DNA from 2 places in the Streptomyces sp. NPDC033180 genome. Region 1 is predicted to be linked to the other one. Evidence: riboswitches for the same ligand, from Rfam matches in the RefSeq annotation. Region 1 holds a riboswitch; the other holds the start of a gene.
What was found. Region 1 has a riboswitch for glycine ahead of gcvP (aminomethyl-transferring glycine dehydrogenase). Riboswitches for the same ligand answer to the same signal wherever they lie in the genome.
Positions count from the first base shown of each region.

Region 1 (7,628 bases):
GCGCACTGTAAACGTGGTGCGTGGTGGAAACTGTTTGGCGGATACGGACGTTGTGAGGATGTCTGTGCTGCCGATGTACGCCGGTGTGTGCAATCAGGGTTCGTCCTGCCCCACGGGCGGGTCTGTTTCGGTCAAGGGGAATCGCCCGTGAAGTTGTTTGCGAAGTTGTTCGGCAAGAGCGCACGTGAGGACAGTGGCAATCCCGCCACCGCCCGGCACCGTGCCCCGCGCCATGGAGATGCCGAGGACCAGGGCGCCGAGCGCCCGATGTTCCGTGACCAGGTCGGTGGGCCAGGCGGTGACATTTCGGGCGCGCAGGGCGCGTCGTCTGTTGACCCTGCCGGTCCGGGCCGCATAGGTTTCGGAGAACCGTCGACCTCAGGTACGGGTGGAGGGTTCACCCCCGATCCGTACGCATCGAATGCCCCCGCGGGGCAGCCGCGGCAGGAGGATCCGTCCATGGCCCTGGTGTGTACGAGGTGCGGGAACCGCAACGCCGACGCGAGCCGGTTCTGCTCCAACTGCGGTGCGCCGCTGCGGGCCGGGGCCGCGCCGGAGCGTCCGTCCGAGACGACCTCGACCATCTCCATCTCGGGCCTCGAGGCCTACGACGCGGAGGTGACGGGGCAGACCGCCTCGCCCGCCCTCTCGCCGGAGGCCCAGGCCGCCGTTGACGCACTGCCGCTCGGCTCCGCGCTCCTCGTGGTGCGCCGCGGGCCGAACTCGGGCAGCCGCTTCCTCCTGGACGGCGAGCTGACCACGGCGGGGCGCCACCCGCAGAGCGACATCTTCCTGGACGACGTGACCGTCTCGCGCCGCCATGTGGAGTTCCGTCGCCTCGGGGACGGGTCCTTCACCGTCGCCGATGTGGGCAGCCTCAACGGCACGTACGTCAATCGCGAGCGCATCGACTCGGTCGCGCTGTCGAACGGCGACGAGGTGCAGATCGGCAAGTACCGGCTGGTCTTCTACGCGAGCCAGCGGGGCATCGGTATCTGATCTGTCAGGAAGGTCCATGCTTCAAACACCGAGGGGCGGTGCCGGCAACGGCACCGCCGCCGAGGACCGTCGGCTGATGAGCATCGGCGCCGTGTTGAACGCGCTGCGTGACGAGTTTCCCGAGGTCACGATCTCCAAGATTCGTTTCCTGGAGTCGGAAGGGCTCATCGAGCCGGAGCGCACGCCCTCGGGCTACCGGAAGTTCAGTCCTCAGGACGTCGAGCGGCTCGGTCACGTCCTGAGGATGCAGCGGGACCACTATCTGCCGCTCAAGGTGATCCGGGAGCACCTGGACGCCTTGGAGCGCGGTGAGCGGGTCTCCACGCCCTCTCTGGGGCAGCCGCGCGAGCCCGGTGATGCCTGGGGCGTGAGCGACACCGGGGAGCCCACTGCCGCCCGTGTGGGCCGTGCGGAGCTGCTTGCCGCCGCCGAGATCGACGCGGAGCAGCTCGCCGACTGGGAGACGTACGGGCTCATCGTGCCCTTGCCGGAGGGTGGTTACGACGCGGAGGCCGTGACGGTCGCCGCGCTCGTCGTGGAACTTGGGCGATTCGGTATCGAACCCAGGCATCTGCGCGCCATGAAGTCGGCGGCCGAACGTGAGGCCGGCCTGGTCGACCAGGTCGTGGCTCCGCTGCGCCGGCACCGCAATCCGCAGACCAGAGCCCATGCGGAAGCCCGTACGAAGGAACTCGCCGGGCTGACCGGGAAGCTGCATTCTGCACTGGTGCAGACCGCGCTCGGGGTGCGGTTGCCCTGACTCGGAGGGTGCCCGACTACCCAAACCGGCCGGGCACGTCCTAGGGTTGCTGTGTGAACGAGCTCGACGTCGTAGGTGTCCGGGTGGAAATGCCCTCCAACCAACCGATCGTGCTCCTGCGTGAAGTGGGAGGCGATCGCTACCTCCCCATCTGGATCGGACCAGGGGAGGCGACCGCGATCGCCTTCGCACAGCAGGGGATGGCGCCCGCACGGCCGCTGACCCACGACCTGTTCAAGGACGTGCTGGAGGCGGTGGGTCAGGAGCTCACCGAAGTGCGCATCACGGACCTCCGAGAAGGGGTCTTCTACGCGGAACTGGTCTTCGCCAGTGGAGTCGAGGTGAGCGCCCGGCCTTCCGACGCCATAGCGCTCGCGCTGCGCACCGGAACGCCGATCTACGGCAGCGACGGTGTCCTCGACGACGCGGGCATCGCCATTCCGGACGAGCAGGAGGACGAGGTGGAGAAGTTCCGCGAGTTCCTCGACCAGATCTCGCCCGAGGACTTCGGCACCAACAGCCAGTAGGCCGTCAGTTCCCGAGGGATCGGCGGACCATTCGGCTAGCCTTTCCCGGCGGTGCGGCACAGCAAACCACTCTTAGGGTGATTATCACTCGGCGTGCCGAGTGTGGCGATCGTTGACGAGCCCCTGGCGACTGCCTACCGTCGTGAAGGCAGGTCAAGGACGGAGGTCGGCGTGAGAAGCAGCGGCGACGGTACGGCGATGGGCGGGCCGTATCCGCTTCAGAGCAGCGCGGCCGGTCACTCTCCGAAGAGGCCGATGGCGGTTCAGGGGAGCGGGGACGCCACGTCCGGACAGTCCGAACAGGAACAGATCGGTTACCGGGGGCCGACCGCGTGCGCGGCCGCCGGCATCACGTATCGACAACTCGACTACTGGGCCCGTACGGGTCTGGTGGAGCCCAGTGTGCGGTCCGCGGGTGGATCGGGGACCCAGCGGCTCTACAGTTTCCGGGACGTCGTCGTTCTCAAGATCGTGAAGCGGTTCCTCGACACCGGCGTGTCCCTGCAGAACATCCGGACCACGGTCCAGCACCTGCGGGACCGCGGTTTTCAGGACCTGGAGCGGATGACGCTCATGAGCGACGGCGCGACGGTCTACGAGTGCACGTCGCCCGACGAGGTCCACGAACTGCTCCAGGGTGGCCAGGGGGTCTTCGGGATCGCGGTGGGTGTCGTGTGGCGGGACGTGCAAGCCGCGCTTTCGCAGCTGCACGGGGAGCGGATCGACACCGGCGAGACGCTGGTGCGGCAGAACCCCGCCGACGAGCTGGCCAGGCGGCGCAACAGGGCCGTGTGAGGCGGCCACGACCGTCGCCGGCCGCCTTGGGTGCGGGGGCGTTGTCAGTGGCGTAGGGCAGCATCAGAGGTGTGAGAACCGCGCCCACGATTCTGCATCTCGACATGGATGCCTTCTACGCGTCTGCCGAGCAGGCCGCGAAGCCGAGTCTGCGCGGGAAAGCCGTGGTCGTGGGCGGGCTCGGGCCGCGAGGCGTGGTGGCCACGGCCTCGTACGAAGCGCGGAAGTTCGGGGTGCACTCGGCGATGCCCATGGGGCAGGCGCGGCGGCTGGCTCCCAACGCCGCCTATCTGGTGCCGCGCTTCGGCCTCTATCGCGAGATCAGCGACCAGGTGATGACGCTGCTGCGGGAGCTGTCGCCGCTGGTGGAGCCGCTCAGCCTGGATGAGGCCTTCGTCGATCTGGAGGCGGGAGGGGTGGCCGACGACCAGGCGTCCGCGCTGGTGGTGGGCGAGCGGCTGCGCGCGGACATCAAGGCGGTGACGGGGCTCGCGGGGTCGGTCGGGCTCGCCGCGTCCAAGATGCTGGCGAAGATCGCCTCGGAGGAGGCCAAGCCGGACGGCCTGCGGCTGATAGTGCCCGGGACCGAGCGGGAGCTCCTGGCGCCGATGCCGGTCCGGACCCTGCCCGGTGTGGGCCCGGCCACCGGCGACCATCTGCGGCGGGGCGGGATCACGACCGTGGGGGAGATCGCGGAGGCCGGCGAGGACGAGCTCGTACGGCTCCTCGGGAAGTCGCACGGGAGCGCGCTGTACGCGATGGCGCTCGCACGGGACGAGCGGCCCGTGGTGGCGGAGCGGGAATCCAAGTCGGTCAGCGTCGAGGACACGTATGACGTGGACATCCATGACCGGGTACGGGTCAGGGGCGAGGTCGCGCGGCTCGCCGACCGGTGTGTGGAGCGGCTGCGGGCCGCGGGGCACTCGGGGCGGACCATCGTCATCAAGGTGCGGCGGTTCGATTTCTCGACGCTGACGCGCTCCGAGACGCTGCGTGGGCCGACGGACGACCCCGGGGTGGTGCGGGAGGCCGCCGCGCGGCTCCTGGAGTCCGTGGACACCACCGGAGGCGTGCGGCTCCTCGGGGTGGGGGTCACGGGGCTCGCGGACTACACGCAGGAGGACCTCTTCGCCCAGGCCCAAGCCCAGGCTCAGGCCGAGGCCGAGGCCGAGCAGGTCCAGGAGACGCAGCGTGAGGCCGAGGCGGAGCGGGCCGAGGATCTCGCAGAGAAGCCCGTGGGCGAGACGGTGGAGGAGCCGGTCGTGCCGGCCGAGCGGCGGTGGGCCGCCGGGCACGATGTGCGGCATGCCGAGTACGGGCACGGATGGGTGCAGGGCAGTGGCCTGGGGCGGGTCACGGTGCGCTTCGAGACGCCGGAGTCGTCGGCGCCGGGGCGGGTGCGGACCTTCCGTACGGATGATCCGGCCCTGGAACCCGCGGAGCCGCTGCCCCTGGTGGCGTCTCCTGAGGAGCGGGAGCGGCGGTGATGCCGGCCGTCAGGATTCTCCCTTGCCGGCGATCTTGCCGAAGTCCTGGTCCGGGGGTGGAGACGACTCGGGTGGTGTGATGTCCAGGCCGTAGTGGTGGTAGAGCTGCAGTTCCTGTTCGGGGGAGAGGTGGCGGCCGACGCCGAAGTCCGGGGCGTCCTTGATCAGGGAGCGTTCGAACGGGATGCGCAGGGTGCCGTCGCTGGTGAGTTCGCTGGGCTCCAGGGGGACGAACGTGTCCCGGCTGAACAGACCCGTGCGTATGGCCGCCCACTCCGGGGCGCCGGTGGCGTCGTCGAGATAGACCTCGTCGATCGTGCCGATCTTGGCCCCGTTCCGGTCGAACGCCTTCCGGCCGATCAGGTTGCGCGGATCGATATCGGTCTGCACGGGCCCTCCAACTGGTCGAGGCATGTCGAAGTGGGGCGTAACTCATCCTCGTTCGTTCGTCATCACTACGAAAGAGCACTTCGGGGCAGGCGGCCACTCGAGGGATCGGCCGTGGTCCTCGCTGGTAGGCTGGCGCTTGGCTGCTGACCCCGTGCGGGAGAGCTCTCCGGTCAAGACACCGGAGGCGCCGAAGGAGCAACTCCTCCCCGGAATCTCTCAGGCCCCCGTACCGCACGGACGAGGTCACTCTGGAAAGTAGGGCGGGCGTCGGGCGGGCACGTTCGGACCCCTTCCTCACCGACGGTGAAAGCCGGTGCGACGCCTCTCGCGGGGCATGGACCGGTGAAACTCTCAGGTTGAGATGACAGAGGGGGAGGCCGTCCGGGTACCCGTGCCGTGGTGCCCCTCGCAGGTCGCGTCAGACCAGGAGGCCTCCGCAATGACCGCCACCCCTCGCATCCCGCTCTCCCAGCTCGAACAGGGCATTCCCTTCGAGCAGCGGCACATCGGTCCCGACGTGGAAGCACGGGCCAAGATGCTCGCGCAGGTCGGATACGGCTCGCTCGACGAGCTGACCGCGGCCGCCGTGCCGGATGTGATCAAGAACACCGAGACGCTGAACCTGCCCGGGGCGCGTACCGAGGCCGAGGTCCTCGCCGAGCTGCGCTCGCTCGCGGACCGTAACCAGGTTCTCGATTCCATGATCGGGCTCGGTTACTACGGGACCTTCACGCCGCCCGTGATTCTGCGGAACGTCATGGAGAACCCGGCGTGGTACACCGCCTACACGCCGTACCAGCCCGAGATCTCCCAGGGGCGTCTCGAGGCGCTGCTGAACTTCCAGACCGTCGTCGCCGAGCTGACGGGGCTGCCCACCTCCGGTGCCTCGCTGCTCGACGAGGGGACGGCCGCCGCCGAGGCCATGGCCCTGTCGCGGCGTATGGGCAAGGTCAAGAACGGTGTCTTCCTCGTCGACGCGGACGCGCTGCCGCAGACGATCGCCGTCATTCGGACCCGCGCCGAGCCGACCGGTGTCGAGGTCGTCGTCGCCGATCTGAGCGAGGGCATCCCGGCCGACGTCGCCGAGCGCGGTGTCGTCGGCGTGCTGATCCAGTACCCCGGCGCCTCCGGTGCCGTACGCGACATAAAGCCCCTCATCGAGCAGGCGCACGAGCTCGGTGCCGTCGTCTCCGTCGCCGCCGACCTGCTGGCCCTGACGCTGCTCACCTCGCCGGGTGAGCTCGGCGCCGACATCGCCGTCGGCACCACGCAGCGCTTCGGCGTCCCGATGGGCTTCGGCGGCCCGCACGCCGGTTACATGGCGGTGCGCGAGAAGTTCGCGCGCAGCCTGCCGGGGCGGCTCGTCGGTGTCTCCGTGGACGCGGACGGCAACAAGGCCTACCGGCTCGCGCTGCAGACCCGCGAGCAGCACATCCGCCGCGAGAAGGCCACCAGCAACATCTGTACCGCTCAGGTGCTGCTCGCCGTGATGGCCGGAATGTACGCGGTCTACCACGGGCCCGAGGGTCTCAAGGCCATCGCACGGCGTACCCACCGCTACGCGACCGTGCTCGCCGCAGGACTCACCGCGGGCGGGGTCGAGGTCGTGCACGGCGCGTACTTCGACACCCTGACCGTGCGGGTGCCCGGCAGGGCCGACGAGCTCGTGGCCGCCGCCCGCGAGGGTGGCGTCAACATCCACCAGATCGACGCCGACCACGTCTCGCTGGCCTGCGACGAGACCACCACGCGCAAGCAACTGACCGCGATCTGGACCGCGTTCGGTGTCGAGGGCGACGTCGAGGCGCTCGACGCGGAGACCGCGGACTCGCTCCCGGCCGGTCTGCTGCGTGACGACGAGTACCTGACACACCCCGTCTTCCACCAGTACCGCTCCGAGACCGCGATGCTGCGCTACCTGCGCAAGCTGGCCGACCGCGACTACGCGCTCGACCGGGGCATGATCCCGCTGGGCTCCTGCACCATGAAGCTCAACGCGACCACGGAGATGGAGCCGGTCACCTGGCCCGAGTTCGGGCAGCTGCACCCCTTCGCGCCCGCCCAGCAGGCGCAGGGCTATCTGACGCTCATCCGTGAGCTGGAGGAGCGGCTCGCCGAGGTCACCGGTTACGACAAGGTCTCGCTGCAGCCCAACGCCGGTTCGCAGGGCGAGCTGGCCGGACTGCTCGCCGTGCGCGGCTACCACCGCGCCAACGGCGACGAGCAGCGCACCGTCTGCCTCATCCCGTCCTCCGCGCACGGCACCAACGCCGCGAGCGCCGTGATGGCCGGCATGAAGGTCGTCGTCGTGAAGACCAGCGACGACGGCGAGATCGACGTCGAGGACCTGCGCGCCAAGATCGAGAAGCACCGCGACGAGCTGTCGGTGCTGATGATCACGTACCCGTCGACGCACGGTGTGTTCGAGGAGCACGTCGCCGACATCTGCGCCCAGGTGCACGAGGCGGGCGGCCAGGTCTACGTCGACGGGGCGAACCTCAACGCCCTGGTGGGCCTCGCCCAGCCCGGCAAGTTCGGTGGCGACGTCTCGCACCTGAACCTGCACAAGACCTTCTGCATCCCGCACGGCGGCGGTGGCCCCGGCGTCGGCCCGGTCGGTGTGCGTGAGCACCTCGCGCCGTTCCTGCCCAACCACCCGCTGCAGCCCGC
Region 1 is NZ_JBVIPU010000013.1:5,723-13,350, forward strand. Features, by position in the region: gene ACZ5WE_RS28735 (FHA domain-containing protein) at 148-999, shown strand; gene ftsR (transcriptional regulator FtsR) at 1,016-1,759, shown strand; gene ACZ5WE_RS28745 (bifunctional nuclease family protein) at 1,813-2,286, shown strand; gene ACZ5WE_RS28750 (MerR family transcriptional regulator) at 2,458-3,081, shown strand; gene ACZ5WE_RS28755 (DNA polymerase IV) at 3,153-4,568, shown strand; gene ACZ5WE_RS28760 (PRC-barrel domain-containing protein) at 4,578-4,958, opposite strand; glycine riboswitch at 5,103-5,200, shown strand; gene gcvP (aminomethyl-transferring glycine dehydrogenase) at 5,398-7,628, shown strand, end outside.

Region 2 (7,628 bases), on a different contig from region 1:
CGCTTCAGGCGGTTCCAGGCGATCTGCTTGAGGGACCGCCCCTCGACCTTCTTCACCCCTGCATCAGCTGCGGGAGCGACGTCCGCTGTCGGGTCCGCGTCCGCAGGTGTGTCATGCAATGGTGCCGTCATCGTGGCAGGGACCCCTCTCAACCGGTGGTGACCGGCCCGCACTTGCCGCTGTAGCGACGTGATCAGTCCGTCGTACACAGGGGCGAAGCGCCCCTGGTGCGGGAGTCTTCATCGGGGTCGCGATCTGTTACCAGACTTGTCGGGGAATGGATGCGCAACCGTGATGCTGATCGAGGTGTTCCGTTATCCGGACGCACGTGAACGAGGGGCGAACACGGGGCAGTTGGGTCGCAAGGTGCCACGGGAGCCCATAGACCCCCTCCGCCATCAGAACGGACATCGTGACGGTCAGGGCAGGTATACGAGCCGCGGTGGCCGGTTCAGGGCCCCGCCGGAAGGGGCCGCGGCGCTGCCTGAGTACTGGTTGAGCGCTGCTTCAGTACTGCGCGGGGTAGCCGTACCCGCCCGCGGGAGCCGGGGCCGGCTGGGCCTCGCGGTCGTAGAACGGGCGGGCGTTGGCGCGCAGCCACATGGCGACCGGGTCGTATCCGTCGGACATCGCGACGGTCGACACGGGCAGGCCGTCGGGGACGGCGGCGATCGACTGCTGCATCATCGTGCGCACCCCGTCGACCGAGGCCGGCGAGGTGTCGTACACATCGAGGCCGATGGCCAGGTACGGGGCGCCGAGCGCGGGCTGCACCCAGGCGCGGCGCAGTGAGCGGACGGCGGGGGTGCGGTGCGCGTTCTGCGTGAGCAGGGCGTAGAACTGGGGGATCTCGATGGCCGGCTCGGTGAGCCGGAGCGGTCCCGCGGGCAGCAGGTCGAGGCCCGACGCGATGCGCCGCAGGTCGAGCCAGGGGATGCCGACGCCACCGCCGGGGGCGTGGGGGTTGAGCCAGAGGCCGTAGTGGTCGGGGTAGAGGGTGCGGGAGATGTCGAGTCCGCTGACCACTTCGTACGAGCGGTTCCAGCCACTGGCGGAGAGCTCCTGGGCGGAGGTCACGCAGGGCGCGTACCCGAGGCCCTCGACCTCCATGTTCCCGTACTGGGCGTCGGGGGATCCGGCCTGGCCGTGCCAGAGCAGCATCCACACCTGGTCGGCGGCGAGCGCCCGCAGGAGCGCCTCGTAGGCGTCATAGCGCCCCGGCGTCACCTGGCGCAGCATGTGCTCGACCTGCCCGGCCGCAGCCGTGCCCGACGCACTCACCCTTAACCGCCCCTTCGCGATGACCCGATGACCCTACGACCCGCCGACCCGGCGGACCCGGGTCATGAAACCAGCTTAAGCGGCGATCCTGACGCCGACTTGACGTACGGCACCCTCACACACGGACCTGCACATGTCCTTACACCTGTCCGTGCCCGTGTCCGTGCCCGTGTCCGTGCCCGTGTCCGGGAGCCCGGCCGAAGAAGGGCCGCACCCGCTCGCGCATCCAGTCGCCGACCGGATCCTGGGCGACGTCCAGCAGCACCAGGTTCACCGGCCAGGCCACCGGGGCCCGGCCGAGCGCCCGCCCCACCGCCTCCATCGGCAGGTCGCGCGCGTCGCCCTCCCAGGAGGTCAGTTCGACGCCGATGAACAGCGCGGGCGCGTCGCCCTCGACGCTCGCCAGGCAGCGGCGGGCGCTCAGGACGACCCCGGTGGCCTCGAACTCGTGGGCGGCGGCGGACAGGAAGTCCACCGGGTCCTCCTGCCAGTCCGGTTCGAAGAGGCGTACGCGGCCGCCGCTCGCGGGGCCGTCCAGCGGGGTGCGCCCGGAGCGGCAGAGCTCGGCGACGGCGGGCGGCGGCAGGGGCACGCCGACCGTGCCGTCCGGGTTGACTGCGATGCCCAGCTGCGGGGGCAGGCCGCGCGCGAACTCCACGGCGGGCGCCACGGTGCAGCCCATCCGGCCGCCGGTGGCGTGCTGGAACTGCTGCTCGGAGCTGAAGACGGGGACGTAGGCCTGGCCTTCGATCTCCAGCGTGGGCAGGTCCAGGGTGCCGCTGTCCGGGGCGCCGCCGTTCGGCAGCGGGACCCAGACGTGGCTGCGGCCGAGCACCTCGACGATGCGGGCCCCCGCAGATGTGTGGGGTGCGTCGGGCGTGCCCAGGGATGCCGCGAGTACCTCTTCGAGTTCGTTGCCCGGCCATCCTCCGTAGGGATGGGCGTGTGCCTGCGCCGGAATGTCCATCTGTCCAACCCCTGCTCTGTCCCGCTCTGCCTGCGGCACGACCCTAACGTGGCGGACGGCTCGTGACGGACGGCTCACGGCGGGCGGCTCACGGCGGGCGGCTCAGCGTCCGAAGCCGATGCCCCGCAGCACCCCGGCCGCCGTCCGGTCGAGGAGCACGGCCGAGCCGCAGCCGCGCGGCAGGTCGCCCCGCTCGGCGGCGCCGACGAGTCGGCCGACCGTTCTGCGGTGCCGCGCGAAGGCGTACCGCGACACGCCGCGACCGCGCGAGAGCTGCCCCTCTATGGCGGTGTCCGGCGGCACGTCGAGCAGCAACAGGTGCAGGGTCGTGCCGCGCCGCGCGGCCTCGCGGGCCAGCCAGCGGCGCACCCAGGCCTGGGTACCGCAGTCGTGCACCACGACGCCCTCGCCGGAGCGCAGGGCTCTGCGCAGGCCCGCATAGTGCGCGAGGCGGACCAGGGGGCGGTACACCGCGTACGGCAGCAGGCTCGGCATGCGCCGGGCCCAGCGGTCGCGGGTGTCCTGCGAGTCGATGCGCGGGCCCGCGACGGCTCTGCGCATCAGCGTGGACTTGCCGCTGCCGGGCAGCCCGGAGACGACGATCAGATCGCCCTCGCCGAACGTGAGGCGGTGCGGGCTGTGACCGGTCCGCTGCCGCAGGTCGCGGACGACGGCCGCCGGCAGGGCGCCGCAGCCCTCCCTGGAGGGGGCGGCTGCCTGTTTGGGCAGGGCCACCCCTGTGTTGGTCGCGTAGACGCTCGTCCTGCGCACCGTGATCGGCCTCCCCATAGCTGGTCACGTACCTGCTTACCGCAGCTTCCCCGGCAAGTGTAAAGAGAAGGTAATGCGGCACAAGGGCATTACTGGACTGGCACTGCCCTGTGACGTAGGCGCGTGCAATGATGTGCGCGCAAACTCCATACAGGCCGTTTGAATCCGCGCGGGAGAGTTCCCGGCAGCCGTCGTACGACGCGCCGGGGCGCCGAAGGAGCAAGTCCCTCCCTTGAATCTCTCAGGCCCCGTACCGCGCGGGCGAGGCACATCTGAAAAGCGGGCCGCCTGTGCGGCTCCACCCAAGGTGCAAGTCATGACCCTCCCCCTGTACGAGCAGTACGGGACGTACGAGCGGGTCGTGGTGAACCTCTCAGGTTTCGATGACAGATGGGGAGGATCGACCTCGCCCGTCATGCCCTGGGAGTTCCACGAATGAGTACCGCCCCCCGTCTGACCGCACTCGATGCCGTGCATCGCGCGCTCGGCGCGACCATGACCGACTTCGCGGGCTGGGACATGCCGCTCCGCTACGGCAGCGAGCGCGACGAGCACATCGCCGTGCGCACGAAGGCCGGTCTCTTCGACCTCTCCCACATGGGCGAGATCACCGTGGCCGGCCCCGAGGCCGTGGACTTCCTGAACTTCGCGCTGGTCGGCAACATCGGCTCCATCGGTGTCGGCCGCGCCCGCTACACGATGATCTGTGCCGAGGACGGCGGCATCCTGGACGACCTGATCGTCTACCGGCTCGGCGAGACCGAGGCCCCCGAGTACATGGTGGTCGCCAACGCCTCGAACGCCCAGGTCGTGCTCGACGCGCTCACCGCCCGCGCCGACGGCTTCGACGCGGAGGTACGCGACGACCGCGACGCGTACGCCCTGCTCGCCGTCCAGGGTCCCGAGTCCCCCGGCATCCTCACATCACTCACGGACGCGGACCTGGACGGTCTGAAGTACTACGCGGGCCTGCCGGGCACGGTCGCGGGCGTGCCCGCGCTGATCGCCCGCACGGGCTACACCGGCGAGGACGGCTTCGAGCTGTTCGTCGCCCCCGGCGACGCCGAGAAGCTGTGGGGCGCGCTGATGGAGGCGGGCGAGCCCGTCGGCCTGGTCCCCGCCGGGCTCTCCTGCCGCGACACGCTCCGCCTTGAGGCGGGCATGCCGCTGTACGGGCACGAGCTGACCGCGGACCTGACGCCCTTCGACGCGGGCCTCGGCCGGGTCGTCAAGTTCGAGAAGACCTCGCAGTCCGACACCTTCGTGGGGCGCGCGGCGCTCGCGGCCGCCGCCGAGCGCGCCGAGGCCGCTCCCCCGCGGGGGCTGGTCGGCCTGATCGCCGAGGGCCGCCGCGTCCCGCGCGCGGGCTTCTCCGTGGTCGCCGACGGCAAGGTCATCGGCGAGGTCACCTCCGGCGCCCCGTCCCCGACGCTCGGCAAGCCGATCGCCATCGCGTACGTCGACGCGGCGCACGCGACCCCCGGTACCGAGGGTGTCGGCGTGGACATCCGGGGCACGCACGAGCCGTACGCGGTCGTGGCGCTGCCGTTCTACAAGCGCCAGAAGTGATACCCCGCACAACAGCGTCGTTCACCAGCACTCCCCCGCGTACAGGAGAATTCAGGTCATGAGCAACCCCCAGCAGCTGCGGTACAGCAAGGAGCACGAGTGGCTCTCGGCCACCGAGGACGGTGTGGCGACCGTCGGCATCACGGAGCACGCGGCCAACGCGCTCGGTGACGTCGTCTTCGCCCAGCTCCCCGAGGTCGGTGACACGGTGACCGCGGGCGAGTCCTGCGGCGAGCTGGAGTCGACCAAGTCGGTCAGCGACCTCTACGCCCCGGTGACCGGCGAGATCGTCGCCGCCAACCAGGACGTCGTCGAGGACCCGTCGCTGGTCAACTCCGCCCCGTTCGAGGGCGGTTGGCTGTTCAAGGTGCGCATCACGGATGAGCCGGACGACCTGCTCTCCGCCGATGAGTACACCGCCTTCACCGCCGGCTGACCCATACCGATAGGGATCGTGTGATGTCGCTTCTCAACACCCCTCTCCACGAGCTGGACCCGGACGTCGCCGCCGCCGTCGACGCCGAGCTCCACCGCCAGCAGTCCACCCTGGAAATGATCGCCTCGGAGAACTTCGCTCCGGTCGCCGTCATGGAGGCCCAGGGCACCGTCCTCACGAACAAGTACGCCGAGGGCTACCCCGGCCGCCGCTACTACGGCGGCTGCGAGCACGTGGACGTCACCGAGCAGATCGCGATCGACCGGATCAAGGACCTGTTCGGCGCCGAGTACGCCAACGTCCAGCCGCACTCCGGCGCCTCCGCCAACCAGGCCGCTCTCTTCGCGATCGCCAAGCCCGGCGACACGATCCTCGGCCTGGACCTGGCGCACGGCGGCCACCTCACGCACGGCATGCGCCTGAACTTCTCCGGCAAGCAGTTCAACGTGGTCGCCTACCACGTCGACGAGGCCGGCCTGGTGGACATGGCCGAGGTCGAGCGCCTGGCCAAGGAGAACAACCCGAAGGTCATCATCGCGGGCTGGTCGGCCTACCCGCGTCAGCTGGACTTCGCGGAGTTCCGCCGGATCGCCGACGAGGTCGGCGCGTACCTGTGGGTCGACATGGCGCACTTCGCCGGGCTCGTCGCGGCCGGTCTGCACCCGAACCCGGTGCCGTTCGCCGACGTGGTCACCTCCACCACGCACAAGACGCTCGGCGGCCCGCGCGGCGGCGTCATCCTGGCCCGCAGCAAGGAGTTCGCGAAGAAGCTGAACTCCGCGGTCTTCCCCGGCTTCCAGGGCGGCCCCCTGGAGCACGTGATCGCCGCCAAGGCCGTCTCCTTCAAGGTCGCGGCGAGCGAGGAGTTCAAGGAGCGCCAGCAGCGCACCCTGGACGGCGCCCGCATCCTGGCCGAGCGCCTGGTGCAGGACGACGCGAAGGCCGTCGGCGTGGACGTGCTGTCCGGCGGCACGGACGTGCACCTGGTCCTGGTGGACCTGCGCAACTCCGAGCTGGACGGCCAGCAGGCCGAGGACCGCCTCCACGAGGTCGGGATCACGGTCAACCGCAACGCGGTCCCGAACGACCCGCGCCCCCCGATGGTCACATCGGGCCTGCGGATCGGTACGCCCGCGCTCGCGACCCGTGGCTTCCAGGAGGACGACTTCCGCGAGGTCGCCGACGTCATCGCCGAGGCGCTGAAGCCGGGCGACGTCGACACGGAGTCGCTCAAGGCCCGCGTGTCGGCCTTGGCGGCCAAGCACCCGCTGTACCCCAACCTGTAGCGGTTTCGTACGCTTTCCTTCGTACGAAACTTCGGGGCACCGCGCACACTGGACAGTGAAGACAGTGAGTGCGGTGCCCCGGCTCATGCCCCGCGTTCGCGCATTACCCGCACAGCCAATCGCAGCTTTTCGTAGTTCTCTGCACCACCCCGGCAGACAACGGCGTCTACCAACCACCATTGGAGTTTCTCGTGGCCCTCTCGGTCTTCGACCTGTTCTCGATCGGCATCGGCCCGTCCAGCTCCCACACGGTCGGTCCCATGCGCGCCGCCCGCATCTTCGCGAGCCGCCTCAAGAACGAGGGCCTGATGGCCCACACCACCGCGATACGGGCCGAGCTCTACGGCTCGCTCGGCGCGACGGGCCACGGCCATGGCACCCCGAAGGCGGTTCTGCTCGGCCTGGAGGGCGAGTCCCCGCGCTCGGTCGACGTGGAGTTCGCCGACGACCGCGTCGAGCAGATCAAGAGCACCGGCCGCCTCAACCTGCTCGGCATGCACGAGATCGACTTCGACTTCGACGAGGACCTGGTCCTGCACCGCCGCAAGGCCCTGCCGTACCACGCCAACGGCATGACGATCTTCGCGTACGACCATGAGGGCGGCCTCGTCCTGGAGAAGACGTACTACTCCGTGGGCGGCGGCTTCGTGGTCGACGACGACGCCGTGGCCGGCGAGAACCCGATCGTGCCGGACGACACGGTCCTCAAACACCCCTTCCGCACCGGCGACGAGCTCCTGCGCCTGGCCGAGGAGACCGGCCTGTCCATCTCCGCGCTGATGCTGGAGAACGAGAAGGCATGGCGCACCGAGGAGGAGATCCGCTCGGGTCTGCTCGACATCTGGGGCGTCATGCAGTCCTGCGTCTCGCGCGGCATGTCCCGCGAGGGCATCCTGCCGGGCGGCCTCAAGGTCCGCCGCCGCGCGGCCAACTCCGCACGGCAGCTGCGTGCCGAGGGCGATCCGCTGGCACGCTCCATGGAGTGGATCACGCTGTACGCGATGGCGGTGAACGAGGAGAACGCCGCGGGCGGCCGGGTCGTGACCGCCCCGACGAACGGCGCCGCGGGCATCATCCCGGCGGTCCTGCACTACTACATGAACTTCATCCCCGGAGCCGACGAGGACGGCGTGGTCCGCTTCCTGCTCTCGGCCGGCGCGATCGGCATGCTCTTCAAGGAGAACGCCTCGATCTCCGGCGCCGAGGTCGGCTGCCAGGGCGAGGTCGGCTCCGCCTGCTCGATGGCGGCGGGCGCCCTCGCCGAGGTGCTCGGCGGCTCCCCCGAGCAGGTCGAGAACGCGGCCGAGATCGGCATGGA
Region 2 is NZ_JBVIPU010000011.1:40,955-48,582, reverse strand. Features, by position in the region: gene ACZ5WE_RS26475 (ABC transporter permease) at 1-131, opposite strand, end outside; gene ACZ5WE_RS26470 (enhanced serine sensitivity protein SseB C-terminal domain-containing protein) at 508-1,281, opposite strand; gene ACZ5WE_RS26465 (enhanced serine sensitivity protein SseB) at 1,421-2,248, opposite strand; gene ACZ5WE_RS26460 (AAA family ATPase) at 2,351-3,025, opposite strand; glycine riboswitch at 3,180-3,285, shown strand; glycine riboswitch at 3,286-3,419, shown strand; gene gcvT (glycine cleavage system aminomethyltransferase GcvT) at 3,455-4,588, shown strand; gene gcvH (glycine cleavage system protein GcvH) at 4,647-5,024, shown strand; gene glyA (serine hydroxymethyltransferase) at 5,048-6,310, shown strand; gene ACZ5WE_RS26440 (L-serine ammonia-lyase) at 6,502-7,628, shown strand, end outside.
Region 2: linked by a shared signal. The riboswitch ahead of gcvT (glycine cleavage system aminomethyltransferase GcvT) and the one ahead of gcvP (aminomethyl-transferring glycine dehydrogenase) in region 1 are both predicted to bind glycine.